2 regions of the Lentibacillus daqui genome follow, and region 1 is predicted to be linked to the other one. Evidence: predicted binding sites of a transcription regulator. Region 1 holds the regulator's gene; the other holds the start of a gene.
What was found. The regulator NrdR, encoded in region 1, represses ribonucleotide reductase genes. The targets are predictions, from matches to a motif close to AACACNATATATNGTGTT.
Positions count from the first base shown of each region.

Region 2: O2S85_RS08475 (vitamin B12-dependent ribonucleotide reductase) is a predicted target of NrdR. The motif match lies at 7,418-7,435, and genes of this name have one in related genera.

Region 1 is NZ_CP114176.1:1,455,974-1,466,408, reverse strand. It holds gene O2S85_RS07385 (TVP38/TMEM64 family protein) at 1-126, opposite strand, end outside; gene rplT (50S ribosomal protein L20) at 336-692, opposite strand; gene rpmI (50S ribosomal protein L35) at 749-946, opposite strand; gene infC (translation initiation factor IF-3) at 965-1,471, opposite strand; ribosomal protein L20 leader region at 1,568-1,697, opposite strand; gene thrS (threonine--tRNA ligase) at 1,798-3,732, opposite strand; T-box leader at 3,807-4,025, opposite strand; gene ytxC (putative sporulation protein YtxC) at 4,086-4,934, opposite strand; gene dnaI (primosomal protein DnaI) at 5,074-6,006, opposite strand; gene O2S85_RS07350 (replication initiation and membrane attachment family protein) at 6,012-7,361, opposite strand; gene nrdR (transcriptional regulator NrdR) at 7,418-7,879, opposite strand; gene O2S85_RS07340 (cytosolic protein) at 7,917-8,297, opposite strand; gene O2S85_RS07335 (glyceraldehyde-3-phosphate dehydrogenase) at 8,462-9,493, opposite strand; gene coaE (dephospho-CoA kinase) at 9,618-10,217, opposite strand; gene mutM (DNA-formamidopyrimidine glycosylase) at 10,243-10,435, opposite strand, start outside.
Region 2 is NZ_CP114176.1:1,674,838-1,685,272, reverse strand. It holds gene efp (elongation factor P) at 1-319, opposite strand, end outside; gene O2S85_RS08500 (M24 family metallopeptidase) at 619-1,680, opposite strand; gene O2S85_RS08495 (YqhR family membrane protein) at 1,884-2,393, opposite strand; gene O2S85_RS08490 (SA1362 family protein) at 2,768-3,145, shown strand; gene O2S85_RS08485 (patatin-like phospholipase family protein) at 3,228-4,118, opposite strand; gene mntR (transcriptional regulator MntR) at 4,233-4,649, opposite strand; gene O2S85_RS08475 (vitamin B12-dependent ribonucleotide reductase) at 4,798-7,359, opposite strand; gene O2S85_RS08470 (rhodanese-like domain-containing protein) at 7,777-8,142, shown strand; gene gcvPB (aminomethyl-transferring glycine dehydrogenase subunit GcvPB) at 8,255-9,715, opposite strand; gene gcvPA (aminomethyl-transferring glycine dehydrogenase subunit GcvPA) at 9,705-10,435, opposite strand, start outside.

The DNA.
Region 1 (10,435 bases):
AACACAGATAAAAACAACGGGAAGAAAGAATAACGGCCGTAATAAATGAACCGTGATAAATAATAATGGTGCAAATAGTCCTCCCATTTCGATGATCGTCATGAGGTAATTACCAAACAATTCCATAGATGTCCTCCTCTGCGTTGTCATTTCGGCAATCTTTTTCCATAACGAGTAGTACATGTATATGACAATAGACGAGCCTTTATGACAATAACAAGTAAATAGACAAATAATTGATTGGTAAACACCTAACTTGGAAGGGCGAAGAATGAATTTCATTAAATAAAAAATGACCACCCTTTAATATCCAAAGGACAGTCATTTTATAAAACCTATTTTAAAGCTGCTTTTGCTTTGTCAGCCAGTTGGGTAAATGCTTGTTCGTCATTAATTGCGAGATCTGATAACATTTTCCGATTCACTTCAATTCCGGCTACTTTTAAACCGTGCATTAATTTGTTGTAAGAAAGATCGTTCATCCGTGCAGCGGCATTAATCCGTGCAATCCAAAGTTTACGGAATTCCCGTTTCTTTTGTCTGCGGTCACGATAAGCATACTGACCCGATTTCATTACTTGCTGTTTTGCTGTTTTAAATAAAGTCCGTTTCGAACCATAATAACCTTTAGCTAATTTCAATACGCGTTTACGACGTCTGCGCGTAACTGTTCCACCTTTTACACGTGGCATAATAATTCCCTCCTAATACAATTGACTTAATATCCTGGTTTCATACAATCTGCAACTTATTTATATGGAAGCATTGGATTAATACGCTTATAGTCACCAGATGCTACAAGTGCGGATTTACGTAATTTACGTTTTTGTTTTTGTGATTTGTGTGCAAACATATGACTCGTATATGCATGTGAACGTTTCAGTTTCCCGGAACCAGTTCGTTTGAAACGTTTTTGTGTCCCTTTATGAGTTTTCATTTTAGGCATAGTAATTTCCTCCTGCAATTATTTTTTCTCGTTCGTTGGAGCAAGCATAATAAACATATTGCGTCCTTCCATTTTTGCTTTGGACTCCACTGTAGAAATATCTTTCACTTCTTCAGCTAAACGGTTCAATACTTCCTGACCCAGCTCCTTGTGGGTAATCGCACGACCACGAAAGCGAACCGATGCTTTAACTTTGTCCCCTTTTTCAAGGAATTTACGAGCATTTTTTAATTTAGTATTAAAATCATGATCACCAATTCCCGGTGTAAAGCGAACTTCTTTTACATTAATAACTTTTTGCTTTTTGCGTGCCTCTTTTTCTTTCTTTTGCTGTTCAAAACGATATTTACCGAAGTCCATAATTCGGCAAACAGGTGGTTTTGCATTCGGAGCAACCAATACCAAATCAAGGTTTCGTTTTGCCGCAATATCCAGTGCTTCATTGCGCGATTTCACTCCAAGCTGATCACCATTTGAATCAATTAAACGTACTTCCCGGGCACGAATTTTTTCATTGACATTCATATCTTTGCTAATAGCCAGCCACCTCCAAAATATTTTTAAGATGTTCAAAAGTCCATTGTTCCCCTTTGAACGCTTTAATCGTTGACAAGTTATTTTCGCATAAAAAACGTGTCGGTACACAGATGCACCCACACGTCTCCAAATAGTCTATCAGGAATATATGGAACCAGTCAACAGCAATCACTTGCGTCGAACAGGTGAGAAGCGGGTGCTCCTACTTGTCTTTCGATCATTAAATTCAGCTTATATAGAATAACATCAAACTGTATATATGTCAAATACAGGATTTGTCCCCACAGCCTGAAATTAACATGGGATTGTTCGTATCACAATGTTTTCTCGACGATTTCCGTTGTAATTAATTGTTTAAATGCTTCGAATGACATGGTTTCTGATTGTTTTTCTCCATATCGACGGACATTAACAGCATTGTCATTCATTTCATTATCACCGACAACTAATGCAAAAGGTATTTTTTGTGTTTGCGCTCCACGGATTTTATAGCCGATCTTTTCGTCACGCTCATCCACTTCGACGCGTACACCTTCCAGTCTAAGTTTATCTTCTACCCGTTTGGCATAATCCAAATGGGCTTGCGGTGCTACCGGAATTACCATGGCTTGTACTGGTGCCAGCCATGTTGGAAATGCGCCTTTATATTCTTCCAATAAGAAGGCAACAAAGCGTTCCATTGTTGATACAACACCACGGTGGATAACAACAGGACGATGTTCCTTGCCATCTTCACCAATATATGTCAGATCAAAACGTTCAGGCAATTGGTAATCAATCTGAACGGTGGACAATGTTTCGTCTTTTCCAATGGCTGTTTTTACTTGTACATCAAGTTTGGGACCATAAAACGCAGCCTCACCAATTGCCTCAACATACTTAACACCCATTTCTTCCATCGTTTCTCTCAGCATCGACTGAGCTTTTTCCCACATTTCATCATTGTCGATGTACTTCTCTTTATCTTCAGGATCGCGGTATGATAAGCGGAAATAATAATCCTTTATTCCGAAATCTTCATATACTTTCTGAACAAGTTCGACGACACGGATAAATTCGTTCTTCAACTGATCCGGTCGGGCAAAGATATGTGCATCATTCAATGTCATGGCCCGAACCCGCTGTAGTCCCGCCAGCGCACCGGACATTTCATAACGGTGCATCATCCCGAGTTCTGCAATCCGGACCGGCAGATTACGATAGCTGTATAATTGATTTTTATAAACCATCATATGGTGCGGACAGTTCATTGGTCGCAACACCAAATCCTCATTATCCATTTCCATTACCGGAAACATGTCATCTTGGTAATGATCCAAGTGTCCACTGGTTTTGTATAAATCAAGGCTGCCTAGTACCGGTGTATAGACGTGGTCATAGCCCAGCCGTTCCTCAATGTCAACAATATAGCGTTCGATTGTCCGGCGAATCGTTGCCCCTTTTGGCAGCCACATCGGCAACCCCTGGCCAACTTTTTGTGAGATGGTGAAAATACCCAGTTCCTTACCAAGTTTCCGGTGATCACGTTCCTTACGTTCCTCCAAAATCCGCAAGTATTCGTCGACCTGGCTTTGCTTTTCAAACGCTGTACCATAAATTCGCTGCAACTGTTTGTTATTACTGTCACCACGCCAATACGCACCAGAGATACTCAACAATTTAAATGCCTTGATCTTGCTTGTTGATGGCACATGGACACCACGGCAGAGATCATAGAATTCACCTTGCCGGTAGATTGTCACCTGTTCATCCTCAGGAATAGCGTCGATTAATTCAAGTTTCAGTTCGTCATCCTGAAACATTTCCTTTGCTTTGTCACGAGTTACTTCAATCCGTTCTATTTCCAGGTTCTCATCAACAATCTTGCGCATTTCCTTTTCAATCCTTGGCAGATCTTCCGGGGTAATGGTATGCTCCATATCCATATCATAATAGAAACCTTCTTCAATCACCGGTCCAACACCAAAGTTAACATGTTTATATAACCGTTTAATCGCCTGAGCCATCAAATGTGCAGTCGAATGCCGTTCAACCTCGATGCCTTCTTTACTTTTATACGTAATAATTTCAATGGCTCCACCTTTAGGTAATTCCCGTTTTAAATCATACAGTTTACCATCTAATTTAATTGCTAATGCTTGTTTTTTTAATCCCGGAGAAATAGAAGCCGCGATATCTTCACCGGTTGTCCCGGCCGGAAACGCTTTTTCAGCTCCATCCGGAAAAATGATTGCAATGTCCGCTGCCATGGTGATCGCTCCTTTTCATAATTTATCTATTGTTATTTAGAACTAAAAAACGCCCACCCCTCTGCATCTGTAAGCAAAGGGACGAGCGTTGGTCACGTGGTTCCACCCTATTTCCCGTAAAAAATACGGCTTTAAATCGTTAACGCAGATTAAACGCTGCTATCTACTTGATACGTTCAATAACAGAGCTCAAAGGCGGTAATCATCTGGTTGTATATGGAAGCTTTCAGCCGATGACTTCCATCTCTTGGTATACAATAAACAAATGATCTTGTCCTTATCAAAACTTGTTCATATGAATGATATAAGTCGTATTATAGCGGTTCATGATAGAAAAATCAAGTCTTTATATGTCACTTTTTTAGATAAAATGTAAACGGGAATTGTTTATATGGTTTAAACTCCACTTTTTCCTCGAAAACATTAATTACAGTTAGCGTTTTTGGTTCCGATGGGTGATCCCCATAAATTTTGATTTTTTTTGGCGCCATGGCAATCAGAGGCGCCAGATTCGACTCATCCTCATCAAGCCCGAGAATATAGAGAGGCTCTTTTTGCATCAGTGTCCGTAACTCCATCGCGGAAAACGGCTTTCCATTGTCTTTAAAAAAGGAAAAAGGGGTCCCCTGCAATACATGAATTACATCATAAGTTGTATCTTTTTTGGCTATATATTCACGAAGCATGTTGACAAATGACTGATGGTCCTCTTCCCGTTTAAACTCGTCGATTGCCAGTCCCACATATTGGACCAATTGATCTTTAAAGGCTTTTAAACGAAACTGAACAATAGAATCATAATGGATCGATGTCGTATTTTTTATATTGGCAATAAATAATGATTGCAAGAGCTGCTCTGGATCCTTATTCTTACGTACCTGCTGGCTATCATCATCTTCACCAGAAAAAATCCAATGCGTCAAATCCAGAATCCGGGCCATTTCATCCGTATTTGAATAATAATAATAATCTTCAATAATATGCTTGATCATATTCGTCAACCGATGAATAATAAAGACATCCGCCATAGCTTTGGCAATCGTTTCCAATGGTTCATTGCCAGGAACCTGATATTGCAGTTGTAATTGATTCCCCCAATTCTTATTAGTTTTCCAACGCAATTCAATTTGCTTGTTATAATGAAACAAATACTCGCAAAAACTGATTACTTCCTTATCCGAACTAAAATAAACTTCCAGCAAACAACATCACCCTCATCCAAGACCAAACTGTTACATTATATGGACAAAGGCATGAAAAAATGTGTAATCCGAATAAACTAGTAACAATAGTAATCCCTTAGCACGAAAAGCTTTCTACTCCACTTTTATATAAATATGTTCATTGGTCACGCCGATTTTCTCCGCTCATCGTGACTTCTGTACTTACTTGCTTGATTCGTTCGATGATTCTGCCCGCTTTTACCTGTTCGACCCCACCGCGATTTGAAAATGCCAATTGACCTTCCAACTGTTCCAGACTGTAATTCGACGTAAAGAAGACCGGCAAGCGTTCCATCATACGGTATTGCAGGATCGATCCCAAAATTTCATCCCGGAACCAGGCTGATTGTGTTTCCGCCCCAATATCATCAAGCATGAGGACATCCGCATGTTTAAAATAATCTATCTTATCATTGATAGAATCATCTTTAATGGAACCTTTCATTTCTCTGACAAACTCCGGCATATAAATAAGCATAGAGGAAATGTTTAGTTTTTTTAATTCATTAGCCATCGCGCCAAGCAAATAAGTTTTACCGATGCCAAATGGTCCCGATAAGTAAAGTCCCTTAGCCGGAATGGCCGTTTGAGCCTGCTTCACAAACAACATTAAATCACGAAAAACCTTCCTTCTTTTATCATCGATATCCACGTTGTCAAAGCTCGCATGTAAGATATCTTTTGGCATATACAAACTTCTGATCAGTTTTTCCTGTTTTTTTTGCTTCTCATATGCAATCCGGTTGTGGCATTTTTCATAGGTCAGATGAATTTCATTTTGGTCCGTTTTAAGGATTGGCGAATATCCTTGAATCATATTGATGCATTGACCAAATGAATGACATTTGTCACACTGCTTTGATTGTGTTTTATACTCATATAATTTCATCAGGTTTTTATCAATTTCAGCCTGGGTCAATTGTGGATTTAAAGCGAGAAACTGACTGATTTCCGGATCATGAAGAACTTCCTGTTTCATCGCCGTATAATTTTCTTGAAAATTTTTATTATCCTGCATCCATTTTTTTAATGTAGATTTGATTGGTTCCATAGAAATCATCCTTGCAAGTGACTATTTTTACTTGTGAATTCGCGTAATAATGCTTCAAACTCTTCTTTCTCTTCCTCGGTTTCCGTATGTTCCGTTTGCGTATTGTTTTTCGTTTGTTTATTCTTGCGCTGTTTAAACCAATCAGGTACAACCTCTTTGGAAGCAGGCCGTCGATTTTTGTTGTTTGCATATCCTTTTTGATATTTAGCTTTTTCCTTTTTGGCAAATTCCATTGCTTCTCTTGCCGTTTGTAAATTGGCACGGGACCAATGACTGGCAATTTTCTCCATATAAGCCTTTGATAATTTCATATTTGATTGTAGCAATACATAGTGGATCAGTACATTCATTACCGGTGACGGCAGACCCTGGGTTGTCATAATATCCCGAATGATTTTCAAATCCTGGCCTGATGCATGATTACCACTTGATAAATCCTCCAACAATTGCTTTGGCGAGATGGATTCCAATTCATGAATCAGCTGCTCTTCTTTTGTAACCGGGTTCGCATTCACCGCTGTTTTTTGTTTCTGCTTCTGATACGCCAGCCGATCCGTTAATTTGACAACTGATTCCTGATGCACAGCTTGAAACAAATCGTGGCAAGCCTGTTTGAACTCATCAGTATCCAACCTGTTTTCCTCTGTCAATGCCCACATCACAGCTTTTTCGATCTCATGTTCTGTCAAATCATACAGTTTCATCATTTGTGAAATTAATTTTCGGTTATCAGCTGTTAATACTTCATCTGCAGGAATCATTCGCTTACCAAGCATTTGTTTCATCCAAGTAAAATCAGGCAAATGATCTTGCCTTTCCAATAGCGTTTCAACAGGATCCGATGTGTCTGGATGTGGCTGAAATGTTTGGAAAACCTCCTGAAATCCGGCAGTAATGTCCTTACCATCCGGTTGCCGGGAAGGAACACAATAATGATCTTTCAATGCGGCAAACTTATCTTCTCCCAAGTGATGGTATAGCAGCTGTGTTAACATATCATCTTTAAAAAAGTCACTTGGCGCAAAAGGTTCCAGGAGGACATATGTATAATAATCGTTTTGAAGCGCTTGTTGTTTAAAGGTTTTCAATAAGCCGATCCCCTCGAGCTTCAGCCTGGCCCGATAAATCTCGTCCATCGGCAAATCCATATAATTCATTAATGTATGATGGGTCTGCGGCTGCTGATCTTGTTGCAGCTCTATCTCATCCAGGAGCGTTTGATACAACATCACCGCCGTTAATCCGATGAGCGGCTGATACAAATGGGTTAGTGATTTTACGTAACCCTCCGGCAAACTCCCTTTTTGTACAACGATATATCCTTCGATCGGCAGCATTTTGCCAAAAGCATCCATCCATCTCACACTCCTACCCAAAAACGTTAAACCTAACCTATCATGCATGATTCACTTCACTGTTTATCTGTATTGATCAGGTCTTTGAGTTCGTCTAAAAACACACTAATATCTTTAAACTGGCGATAAACGGAAGCAAATCGTACATAAGCAACTTCATCGACTGTTGATAAGCGATCCATTACCTTTTCACCAATTTGATCACTAGGGATTTCTGAACTCCCACTGTCACGAAGATCTTTTTCAACATCCAGTGCAATTTCCTCAATTTTCCCTAGTGGAACAGGTCGTTTTTCACATGCCTTTATGAGACCACGTACAAGTTTATCACGATTAAATTCCTGTCTTGCCCCATCCTTTTTCACTACAATCAGAGGAACCTCTTCAATCCGCTCAAATGTGGTAAATCTGTACCCGCATCGTTCACATTCCCTGCGTCTTCTTATGGCATGTCCTTCCTCTATTGGCCTGGAATCAAGCACCTTTGTACTCTTACTCTGACAATTTGAACACCGCATTCTTTTCGCTCCGTTCATTTAGGTTAAGTAATTCCGGTTAATCAATCAATGTAAATATTTTATCAAACTCATGATACAATCGCCGGATTAACTTTGAACTATAGGCAAAATCAGATGGCAGGATTGATTCTGTAGTTACTGTAAAATCAATCGCCGTTCGATAGGGCCTTACCATAATAATTGTTGCTATGATAAATGCTTTCCGTCCTTTTATCACATTGACACTTATTTCTCCATGTTGCTCGGAAATTGAATTTACCTGATAGATATCTGACTGATTAAAAAACGTTTCTAAAGCTTGTAATCCTTTATCTTTGGTTGTTTTATAATAATGTGTTTGTAATCCGCTATCCCAGTGATCCTCACTAGTTTCCGCATGCTTGCTAAAATATTTCGCTATTACATGTTTAACAGACACTGTACTCCCCACCTGGAAAAATTAATCATGCGTTTCTCTATGCTTTATTTCCTTTATTTTAACATGTTTTTTAGATTTTCACTATCTCGGTCCATTTAAAATTAAAGTGGGCAGATCAAGACTCTTTACCATGATCTGCCCACTGTTGGTTATCTCCCAAATAGTTATGAAATTTTCATTTGTTTCTGATGCATATACTGTCCGACATATTTAGTCAAATCGATTACCCGGTGTGAATAGCCCCATTCATTATCATACCAGGCCAATACCTTGATTTTATTATCTTCCATTACCATTGTTGATAATCCATCAATAATTGCAGAATAATCCGTTGTTGTATAATCAACAGAAACAAGCGGTTCACAACTATAGTGAATAATACCTGTCAATTCATGGTCTGCGGCTTCCATGAATTTACGGTTTACTTCCTCAGCTGTAACCGGCTGGTAGACATCAACTACCAGATCAACAAGTGAGACATCAGGTGTTGGTACCCGTAACGCCATTCCATGAAGTTTGCCACTTAAATGCGGTAATACTTCCCCCAATGCCTTTGCCGCACCCGTTGATGTTGGAATAATTGACTGGGTACACCCCCTGGCCCTTCGCAAATCTTTATGGGGATTATCAGTATTATGCTGATCATTCGTAAACGCGTGGACGGTTGTCATTAGCCCATTTTTAATTCCAAATTGTTCATCCAGCACTTTTACAACAGGTGCAAGACAATTTGTTGTACAGGAAGCATTAGACACAATATGATCATGATCAGGATCATACATTTCATGATTAACCCCCATCACAATTGTCCGATCAACTTGCTTACCTGGTGCCGTTAAGACTACTTTTTTTGCACCAGCTCTTAGATGCAACCCTGCCCCAACCCTTGAATTAAATTTCCCCGTGGCCTCGATAACAATATCAATCATTAATTCATCCCAGGGAAGTTTCTCCGGGTCCCGTGCATTGACCAGCAATACTTTCTTTCCGTCTACCTCAAGTCCATCCGCCAGCGGCTTCACCTCTTTGTCAAAAATACCATGAACGCTATCATACTTAATCAAATGGGCAAGTGTTTCTGGAGGATAATTTGCATTGACCGCTACCACATGTAATTGTTCATCCTTCATCGCCTGGCGAAATACCATTCGTCCAATGCGACCAAATCCATTAATCGCAATTCGGGTTTTACTCATTCTTCATAGTCCTCCTAATGTGTTATACTCATCAAGTTAATGTTATAATTAGTATAACACATTACAAGCCAAATGTGATATTAATTTTAAAATAAAAAAGCCCGAATCTAAGGATACGGACTTTTTAAAAGACATTCCACGCTCGCAAAATTCTTTCCAGCTGTTCATAAGATTGATATTTTGTTCCATTATTATTAATCACGGCGTCTGCCATAGCAGCTTTTTCTTTCACAGGAATTTGCGACTGAATCCGTTGACATGCCTCTTCTTCAGTATAATGATCCCGATTCATCAAGCGCTCCAACTGAACTGATTCGTCAACAAATACTACTAATGTTTTGTCTACAAAATGGGCCAGATTTCCTTCAAATAATAACGGAATATCCAACACAACACACGATGCACCCGCGTCAATTAAAGAATCCCTCATGTCCAGCATTTTTTTCCGGACCGCTGGATGGACTATATCATTTAACTGTTTACGTTTGGTTTCATCTGCAAAAACGATGGCACCCAAATGTTTTCGATCGATTGTTTTATCATCTCGTAACACATCCGTGCCAAATGTTTCAATGATTTGCGCATACGCCTTTTCCCCCGGTTCAACGACTTCGCGGGACAATTTATCTGCATCGATAACGGGGATATTGTAATCATCAAACATAAGTGACACAGTACTTTTACCACTGGCTATACTTCCAGTGAGACCAATTGTCAAGGCCATAGGACATCCCTCCTCTCTTAAGCCGCTATTTTTTTTGGCAAGAGACACACAGGTGAGTGCCCCTTCCGCCAATTTTCATTTTTATAATCGGTTTCCCACATTTTTTGCAAGCCTGATCTTCCTGACCATAGACAAACAGCTCCTGCTGAAACATTCCCATTTCTCCCTGGCCATTAAGATAGGAACGGATAGTTGTTCCACCTTGAGCCACTGCCTGT
Region 2 (10,435 bases), 220 kb from region 1:
CTTTCATGAATTGCAATTCGTATTCAATTTGGCTGGTCTGCAGTTCAATTTGTTCATAGGTGTTCGTATCCATAAATGCATGGGTATCACCTGATGCATATAAGTATTGCATTTTTTTCGTCTCAACATGGGCAGTGTTTACCTTTTCACCACCACGGAACGTCTTTTCCTGGATATTCCCATTCCGGAGATTCCGGAGTTTGGAACGGACGAATGCTGCCCCTTTCCCTGGTTTGACATGTTGGAACTCCATAACTTGCCAAATATCATTATCTACTTCAATAGTTAGTCCTGTTTTAAAATCGTTAACTGAAATCAATCGAGAATTCCCTCCTTGGAAAATTTATTTGAAGCTCAAAAAGTCCGGTAAAAATGACGTGCCCCTGCAAAAGGGGTATGCCGACGCCTGAGCGCAAGCCCGTTCTTAGTCGGCCTTCCTTTGAAGAAGTTCGTTGGCTTACTTTTCCGCTCCTCATGTACTGGGAAAAGGACCTTCTGCTAAAACCGCCCACGTCCTGTGGGCAACGCAGAAGTCAGTACTTCCTGTACAAGCCCGGTGCTCAAAGCTACGCCGTTTAGAACTTCTCGGTCCTTTTTATCCTCCTTTTGAACACGCATTTACAATTGAATTAATCCTTTATCAGCAAATGTCAGCCGTTCATTACCTGTTTCGGTTACTACCAGATCATCTTCAATCCGGCAACCGCCGACATTTGGCACATAAATACCTGGTTCAACAGTAACAACCATCCCAGGCTCCAATATTGTTTCTGACCGATGTGAGAGTGTCGGCTGTTCATGTACTTCCATTCCCAAACCATGCCCAGTGGAATGACCGAATTTGTCTCCATAACCTTGTTCTGTTATATAATCCCGGACAATCGCATCTCCCTCTTTGCCAGTGATTCCCGGTTTGACACCTTCCACACCTTTGAGTTGCGCCGTTAATACCGTATTATAAATGTTCCGCAACTCATCACTTATTTCTCCAACAGCGACTGTTCTTGTCGTATCGGAGCAGTAGCCTTGAAACAAAGCACCATAATCCATTGTGACAAGCTCTCCATTTTGAATCTCTTTTTCTGAGGCTACCCCGTGTGGCAGCGCTCCACGATAGCCGGAAGCAACAATTGTATCAAAACTGGATGATGTAGCACCTTGTCTGCGCATAAAAAATTCCAGTTCATTGGCAATCTCAATTTCCTTGACGCCCGGTTTGATATAGTCTTGAATATGAATAAAGGCATCATCAACAATTTTGGCAGCCTGTTTCATGATTTTGAGTTCGCTTTCCGATTTGATTAGCCGTAAATCTTCAATCAATCCACTGACTGGAACAGGTTCTGCTGAAAACAGTTCCTGATACTGTTCATATTCGGAAAAAGTCACATGATCCTTTTCAAAACCGACACGTTTTATATTCCGTTTTTGCAATTGCTCATGAAGCTCCTGAATCATGGATTCTTTATGCTGGATAATTTCAAATTCGCGGGCTTGCTCAGTAGCTTGGTCTATGTAACGAAAATCCGTAACAAATAGCGCCTCTTTTCCTGTAATAATCGCTGCGCCAGCTGTACCTGTAAATCCTGTAATATACCTCCGATTAACTGGACTTGTAATAATAATTGCGTCCAACGCATGGGATTCAAGCTTTTCACGTAGCTTTGTTAATTTCTCCATATTCCCATTCCCCTTTCTGTTTTGAGCTGATCAAAGTGTTCTCGAGTCGACTGTAGTTTTCTCATTTCTCTGTTCCTGCCATGGAAAGACTAATAATTTTTATCTGCACCTGATCTGTTCTGAATGTTCTATGTGTGAAACTTACTGCAAAACGATTTTTTACTTTTATAGTTTATCATAAACCCACTTGTTTGGATAATTATTTATTTCCTGTCTTTCCATACCTTTACAACCGTATCATAATAATCATATGAGATGGAATACCCAATAAAAGTACCATAAAGTATGAATAAACAGACCGTTGACACAATCGTATGCATGTTCATTTCGGCTAAAGATGGCACATCACCAAAAATCGGGTGTAAAACATAAAAAATAATCACCCAGAGGATAATCCCGTAAACTGCTCCAAACCACCACGGCCGGATTCGCTTGAACAATCCATAGTAGATAAACGCTGCCAATATGGAGAGTATCCCTGCGCCAAGTATGGAAATAACATCGCCAAGCCAGCTGTCTGTCCATTCTGTTTTTAACCAGGACCGTAACTCAAAAGTTTTGGGGGAAACCTCTGCAAAATTAAAATAATATAGGAGTACACCGCATATACTCCAGATCAGTCCGCCGATAAAACCGGTGAATAAGGATCTGGGCAATATGGACACTGGTTTCACTTGTTGCGAAGACGCTTGGTTTGGTTTTTTTTCCGCCACAATACCACCTCCACCCCTATTATCACCAATTGTCGAAAATTAAGTCTCGAAGTTTATAATCCGGGCTAGTGAAACCCCATGTTTTTTAGTAAAATGAAATTAGGAAGTGAGCCAATAGGAAGGTGAAGGAAGCACACTAGCCGCTGGGCGCTGGAGCCGGACATGGCCTTTCCAGTTATAAGCTTCATATATCCATAAATTTTATACTTTCTTTACTTTGAACAAAAAACCAAACTAAATTTGAATATTTTCATGTAAAAAGGAAAGAATTTAAGATAACCAGTAAAAAAGACGATATAAACCCCCTCTTTGGTGGTATACAGAAAATAAGGGAGTTTTGTATCTACGTACCTTGAAAGGAGGTCTGAATGTTTATGATTCGCAATAAGTTTTCCGTGTTCGTTTATGTGATCATCGGTCTTGCTGTTATCGGCTTGTTTTCTCAACTATTTAATAATACAGCACACTTTTTCGGCCGTATTTTTACCATGCTCGGTGTCAGTATAGCGATTTTCGCGGTAATCTATTTCGTGTTTCTTAAGAAAAGGGCCCCTTCCAGCGACATGAAAAAATACAAGCAAGCAGTGAAACAATCAAAAGCAAAATATAAAACAAATAATAAGAAATCAGTTCGCCAAAAATCACCGCAACCATTAAACATGAAAAAAAAGGCCACCAAACGTGCAACCCATTTGCGGGTGATTGATGGAAACGGCAATAAACAAAAAAGAAAAAACCGGGCATCCTTTTAAATGACAGCTCGGTTTTTTCATTGATATTCTTTCAACGTACATTCATTGGGAAGCAGAACGACCGACAGAATTGACGCTCACTTTATTTAGGCCAATTGCACAAAAACTGATCCGCGCTCATTCTTCCTGTGTTAATCAAATTGGTTTTCACTGTCTCCGGAATCGAAAGGTTAACTGTCTCCACATCTTCAACCGGTATAAAGATGATGTTATTTTTTTGCGATTTCGAGATATAACGTGCATCATGTGCCTGTTTCATGGTAGAAAAGAGGGCATGGAACATATCAAATGCATTTTTAATTTTCCGTGGATGGGGTTCTGACATATCTGCGCTTAATTTTATCCCTAAAACTGGCCGCTTTTTCGTAGTATCACCGTTTTCAAAGATCCAAAGCGGAAAATTGCTTAGTAAACCGCCATCAACCATAATACTTTTTTGTCTTGTTTTACCTGGTAATTTTTTGGGCATAAAAAAATACGGAAACCCTGCGCTCATGCGTACTGCTTTAGCAATGGGGAAATAATTTGGGTTTATACCATAGAGACGTTCCAAATCGTCTGGAATGACAACCATCTTCCCAAGTGATAAGTCACTGGCAACTACCTTCAATTGACCTTGCTTGACATCACTAAACGTATAGATCTTCTTCGCGGCTAAACGTTCATATAACCAATTTTCCAGTTTATCACCCTTATAAATCCCCATTTGAAAATAAAAAAACAACCACTTGCTAAATGGAATATAATTACTTATGGCGGGCGGATCGCGGAAATTCCTCAAGTCAAGTTCTTCCAGTACTTTTTTCAGTTCCTGCAGCCGATAATCCGCCGCCACAAATGCAGCAACAATGGCTCCAGCAGAAGTGCCTGCCACGCGAACAAATTCATGCCCATGCTCTTCTACGCTTTGTAACGCACCCACAAACGCATAAGCCTTTACACCACCGCCAGAGAACACGCCATCAATTTTCATCGATTTCGCTCCTTATTCGGGCTTTATACATCTTTAAGCAAAATGTTTAAAAATTAGAACATGAAATTAAAAGAAAATAAAAGAACCCACCTGGTTAGATGGATTCCGATCGTCCTATTCAGCTTCAATATGGTTTTCACGTAATTTGGCAATCCGTTCCTTATCCGCCTTAAAATACTGCACAACATCACCGATTCGGTCAATGGAATTCCAGCTTAGGTGGTGCTCAATTCCTTCCACATCCTGATAAATATTTTCTTTTTCCACGCCGATAATTTCCAAAAACTGCTCAAGTAATTCATGACGAAATACCAATCGTTCACCAATTTTTTTGCCTTTGGCAGTTAAAATAAATCCCCGGTATTTTTCATAATTCAAGTATTCATCTTTATCTAATTTTTGTACCATTTTTGTAACAGAAGATGGATGCACCTCTAATGCTTCGGCTATATCGGATACACGTGCATACCCTTTCGATTCAATTAATTTATATATCAGTTCTATATAATCCTCCATACTTGGAGTTGGCATAAAATCTCCTCACTTCGAAAATAATTTTTAGGGAAGGCAACAATGTTTCTAGTTTAAGGATACATGATAACTATCCGATAGACAAGCCATATCCGCAAAAATTAGGGGCTAATCAATAAATGATTAGCCCCTCTTGACAAACATCATCCTATAACCCGCATTTCAATTGGGCACCACAGCTTGTGCATGTATTACAACCACCAATGTCTTCTACACTGCCTTCACGGCACACCGGACAAGTATCTCCAACTTCTGAACCGATGGTAACGTTTGTTTTATCCAGCTCTTGGATGGTATCCATCAGCACAACACGCGGCTGTTCTTGTGTCTGTTCTGTTTCATCTGTTTCATCAAATGAATTTTCCTCCGCCTTTAAGGTTAGCACTTGGGTATCACGGCTGCCGTCTACATAAACCGTGCCACCTTTGGCTCCCCCCCGGTATAGACGTTGATAGACGCTCTCTACTTGCTCGACGTTATATCCTTTTGGTGCATTAACCGTTTTGGAAATGGAACTATCTACCCAGCGCTGGATGACACATTGGGTATCAGCATGTGCTTCCGGTGGTAATTCCATTGCTGAAACGAACCAGTCAGGTAATTGATTTGGATCCTGATCCGGATGTTGATCTAAATATTCTTGAACAATATCTGCCTTAACCTCAATAAATTTTCCAAGTCGTCCACTTCTAAAGTACGAAAAGGAAAAATATGGTTCTAATCCGGTACTTACGCCAACCATTGTACCAGTGGATCCGGTTGGCGCAACAGTTAATAAATGGGAGTTCCGAATGCCATATTTTAATATGTTCTGTCTAATATCATCTGGCATTTGTTTCATGTAACCAGTATCGATAAATGCTTGACGAAGTTCGTTTGTTTCTTCGTCCGTCTTACCAATCAGGAATGGGAAACTTCCTTTTTCCTTGGCCAATTCAATCGATGCACGATATGCGGTTGTAGCTATCGTTTCGAATATTTGATCGACCAATTTGTTTCCTTCTACTGAACCATATTCGGTTTCACAGTAAATCAAGAGATCATGAAGTCCCATGACGCCGAGACCAACACGACGTTCACCTAACGCTTGTTTTCTGTTTTCCTCTAAAAAGTATGGTGTGGCATCAATCACATTATCCTGCATTCGCACACCAGTTTGTACTGTTTGCTTTAGTTTCTCGAAATTTACTGTTTTGGTGTCTTTATTTGCAAATTCAGCAAGGTTCACTGCTGCTAAATTACAGACTGAGTATGGTGCAAGTGGTTGTTCTCCACACGGATTTGTTGCGACAACCTGATCGCCATAAGCTTTGGCATTCGTCATATCGTTCGCATTGTCAATAAAGAAAATTCCCGGTTCCGCTGAATACGTTGCACAAATATTAATTAAGTTCCATAATTCCTTGGCTTTGATCCGGCGATAAACCCGAATACCATAACCCATTTCTTCCCACTTGCGAACGTCGCCCACTTCATGCCATTGGCTGTTATAGTCTTCCATTTCCTGTTTTGTGTAATTTTCTACATCCGGAAAACGCAGTTCATACCAGCTGTCATTTTCCACGGCAGTCATGAAATCTTTCGTTAAGCAAACGGAGATATTCGCACCAGTTAAAAACTCTGGTTGATGAACAGAATATGTTCCGCCGTCTCTTAATTTGGTTTCGGCCTCTTTAATCGCTGCTTCGGAAAAACCGCCCAATCCTGGCATCGTTTTATAATTAACAATCCCTTGATACAGTGCAACCTCTGTTTCTGTCAATGGCGTAAACTTCAATTTTTCTTGTGCTAGCTGTTTGATTTGTTCGTCTCCAGTGTTTTCAATTAAGTATCGTAAAATTCTCGGGTTCTGCATCTTGGAAATAATAAATTCAATGATATCCGGGTGAGAATCTACAAGCATTATCATTTGCGCTCCACGTCTTGAGCCGCCTTGCTCAACTAAGTGAGTTAATTTGGCAATATCATCCAACCATGATACGGAACCAGATGATTTCCCGTTGACCCCTTTTGCCAATGTATTACGAGGTCTAAGTGTTGATCCATTGGTACCAACACCACCACCTCTGCTCATGATTTCCATAACCTGTTTGCGATGATCGGAAATCCCTTCACGCGAATCCTGGATGTATGGCATCACGTAACAGTTAAAGAACGTGACATCTGTTTTTGAACCAGCGCCATAAAGAACCCGGCCGGCCGGAATAAAGTTTAGATTTGATAATTCTTTGTTAAACTTGATGAATGATTCACGCCGTTTCTCTTCTGTTGGTTCAACTTGAGAAAGCCCCGTTGCATTTCGTTTGGCAATCTGTTCGTAATAAACCTCCAATGGCTTATCAATCACATCGAGCGAACGCTTGACTACTCCGGTTTCACGTTCTTCTTCAAGATCGAGGACATGGACAAATTCTGGATTAACCTGTATATCAGCTTGCTTATGAACCCAGTCAATATCTTTTACAAAACCGAGACCACGTGCTGGAAATTTCGGATCTGCTTTCACCGTCAATACAACAAAGTCCCCCGCCTTCAAGGTTTTCTTTTCTGTATCTTTAAATGCGTAACGGTCCAGCATCACAAGTCTTGATACCCCTTTATGTGTTAACTTCATATCTGTCGTGATCGGGTGAACTTGCGGGAACAATGCAATGTCCTGGTTTAAATTTTTTATGTTTATTTGATTTCGCTCTTCGACAGCCGTCGACATTTCCTCACTCCTTTTCCTATTTAACTTCTAGAATCACTTTACCATAAATAAACTAAAAAGAACAATATATTGTGCTTGCCTTTTTAAAAATACACTATATATTGTACTATGAAGCAAAAAAGCATGTTTTTGTCAAACATGAAAAAATGTAATTTCGTGTGTAATTTTGCGATAAAACAAGTAAATAACCAATACAATTGTTTAAATCATTTTTTTCACCATTTGCATTTACCATGAGGATGTTTTAGCAAATATATCAACCGCAAAATATCACAAATTACATGATACATCTTATCAAGAAAATAAACATAGGTATATAGACCTACTTTTCATAGATATTAACATTAAACTCTTTGAAAAAATTGATCATGAACCATATAATAGAAATTAGAAGCATTAAAAAACGGGGGAAAAAACATGACAATTCTCATTATTGCACTTGTGCTTATCATTGCATTTATGCTGTTTCGCTATTTCCGACAGCGAGCTTATTTAAAAACGCTAACCGAGGACCAGTTTAAGGAAGGGTATCGCAAAGCCCAATTAATCGATGTACGTGAGCCCCAGGAATTTAAAAAAGGGCATATACTTGGCGCAAGAAATATACCTTTAACGCAAATGAAACAACGTCTCGTTGAATTACGGAAGGATAAACCTGTCTACCTTTATTGCCAAAATGGAACACGATCCGTCCGGGCAGCAGAACTGCTTCATAAAAAAGGCTATCAAGACGTAAATCAACTCAAAGGCGGCTTTAAAAAATGGACAGGAAAGATTAAATAAAGAAGCTGCACGCATTGATACTAGTCTGGTTTAACTTGTACTCAAAAACATCATTCCATTAAAAAAGCCAAAGCCGTTATGTTTTTAACACACCGACTTTGGCTTTTTCTATTTATTCTTTTTGATACCGTAATACCGGCTTTCGTGCGGCGGTTGTTTCATCCATCCGCTTAACAACAGTTGTATGTGGTGCCTCTTGGACGGTCTCTGGATCATCTCTTGCTTCCTTGGCAATGGCAAGCATTGCATCAATGAACCCATCCAATGTTTCCTTCGACTCTGTTTCTGTTGGTTCAACCATCATTCCTTCCTCCACATTCAACGGGAAATAAATGGTTGGCGGATGATACCCATAATCCAGCAGACGTTTAGCGATATCAAGGGTTCTGACTCCCAATTTCTTTTGATCTTTACCGGAAAGCACGAATTCATGCTTACAGTGCTGTAGGTAAGGCAATTTATATTCATCTGCCAAACGTCGCATCAGGTAATTAGCATTTAATACCGCAAATTCGCTAACCTTTTTAAGCCCTTCACCACCCATAGTCCGAATATAGGTATATGCACGTAAATTAATCCCAAAATTACCATAGTACGGCTTCACCCGACCAATTGATTGTGGCCGATCGTGGTCAAACATATACTTGTCGTTTTGTTTGACAAGCAGCGGTTTTGGCAGGAATGCGGCCAATTCATCTGAAACTCCAACCGGACCCGAACCTGGACCTCCACCGCCATGTGGCCCGGTAAAGGTTTTATGCAAATTCAAATGAACAACATCAAATCCCATATCACCTGGTCTGGTGTAGCCCATAATGGCATTTAAATTGGCACCATCGTAGTACAGTTTCCCACCGGCATCATGTACAATTTTCGCCATTTCCAGAATCTCTACTTCGAATAACCCCAATGTATTCGGGTTTGTCAGCATTAATGCTGCTGTATCCTCACCAACCACGCGTTTTAAGTCATCAAGATCTACCAAACCTTTTTCATTCGATTTTACTGTTACCGCTTCAAAACCTGCAACAGATGCGGATGCAGGGTTAGTGCCATGTGCGGAGTCAGGGACAATGACCTTGGTTCGTTTCCTATCCCCATTTGCTTCATGAAAAGCACGAATCATCATTAACCCGGTCCATTCCCCTTGTGCACCTGCAGCAGGCTGTAATGAAACCTGATGCATCCCGGTGATTTCCGCTAATGCTGTTTGTAAATCATACATCATGGCCAATGCACCTTGAACACTTTCCGGATCTTGATATGGATGAATTTGGCTAAAGCCTGGCAGCCGGGCTACATCTTCATTTATTTTCGGATTATATTTCATCGTACACGAACCGAGTGGATAAAATCCTGAGTCTACACCATAGTTGCGATTGGACAATCCGGTATAATGCCGGATGATATCCAATTCGCTTACTTCCGGCAATTCCGGCGGTGTCTGACGGATGAATTGCTCATCGAATTCCGATTGTAAATCATATTCCGGTACATCTAATGCTGGCAGACTATAACTCGTTCTTCCTGCCTTACTGCGTTCAAAAATTAATGGAAAATCTTTAGCAACCATGAATATCCCCCAATTCTTTTACAAAAGTATCGATCTCCGCTTTTGTACGAATCTCTGTAGCGGCAAGCAACATCTGTCCTGTTAATTCAGGATAAGACCGTTCCAGATTATAGCCGCCGATGAACCCTTTTTTCAATAATTGTTTATTATATGTTGACACATTACCAGGCAATTGGATAACAAACTCATTGAAAAAAGGACCAGTCGTGACAATCTCAATGTTTTTCTTTTCCAGCTGTTCCTTCATGTACCGTGCTTTATGCATATTCAACATGGCCATTTGTTTGATTCCGTGTTTGCCGATCGAACTCATGGCTACTGAACTTGCCAGTGCATTCAATGCCTGATTGGAACAAATATTTGAGGTTGCTTTGTCACGGCGGATGTGCTGTTCTCTTGCTTGTAATGTTAAGACAAAACCACGTTGGCCGTTTTCATCTATCGTTTGACCAACTAATCTGCCCGGAACCTTGCGCATTAATTTGTTTGTTGTTGCAAAATAGCCGCAATGCGGGCCGCCAAACTGGGCAGGTATGCCGAAAACTTGCGTATCCCCAACGACAATATCAGCACCAAATTCTCCAGGCGGGGTTAGATATCCCAATGCCAAAGGGTTGCTGGACACAATGAACATCGTTTTCTTTTGCTGACGAATCAACGTTTCCACTTCATCCAATGGTTCAATTTGACCGAAAAAGTTTGGATATTGCATCACCACAC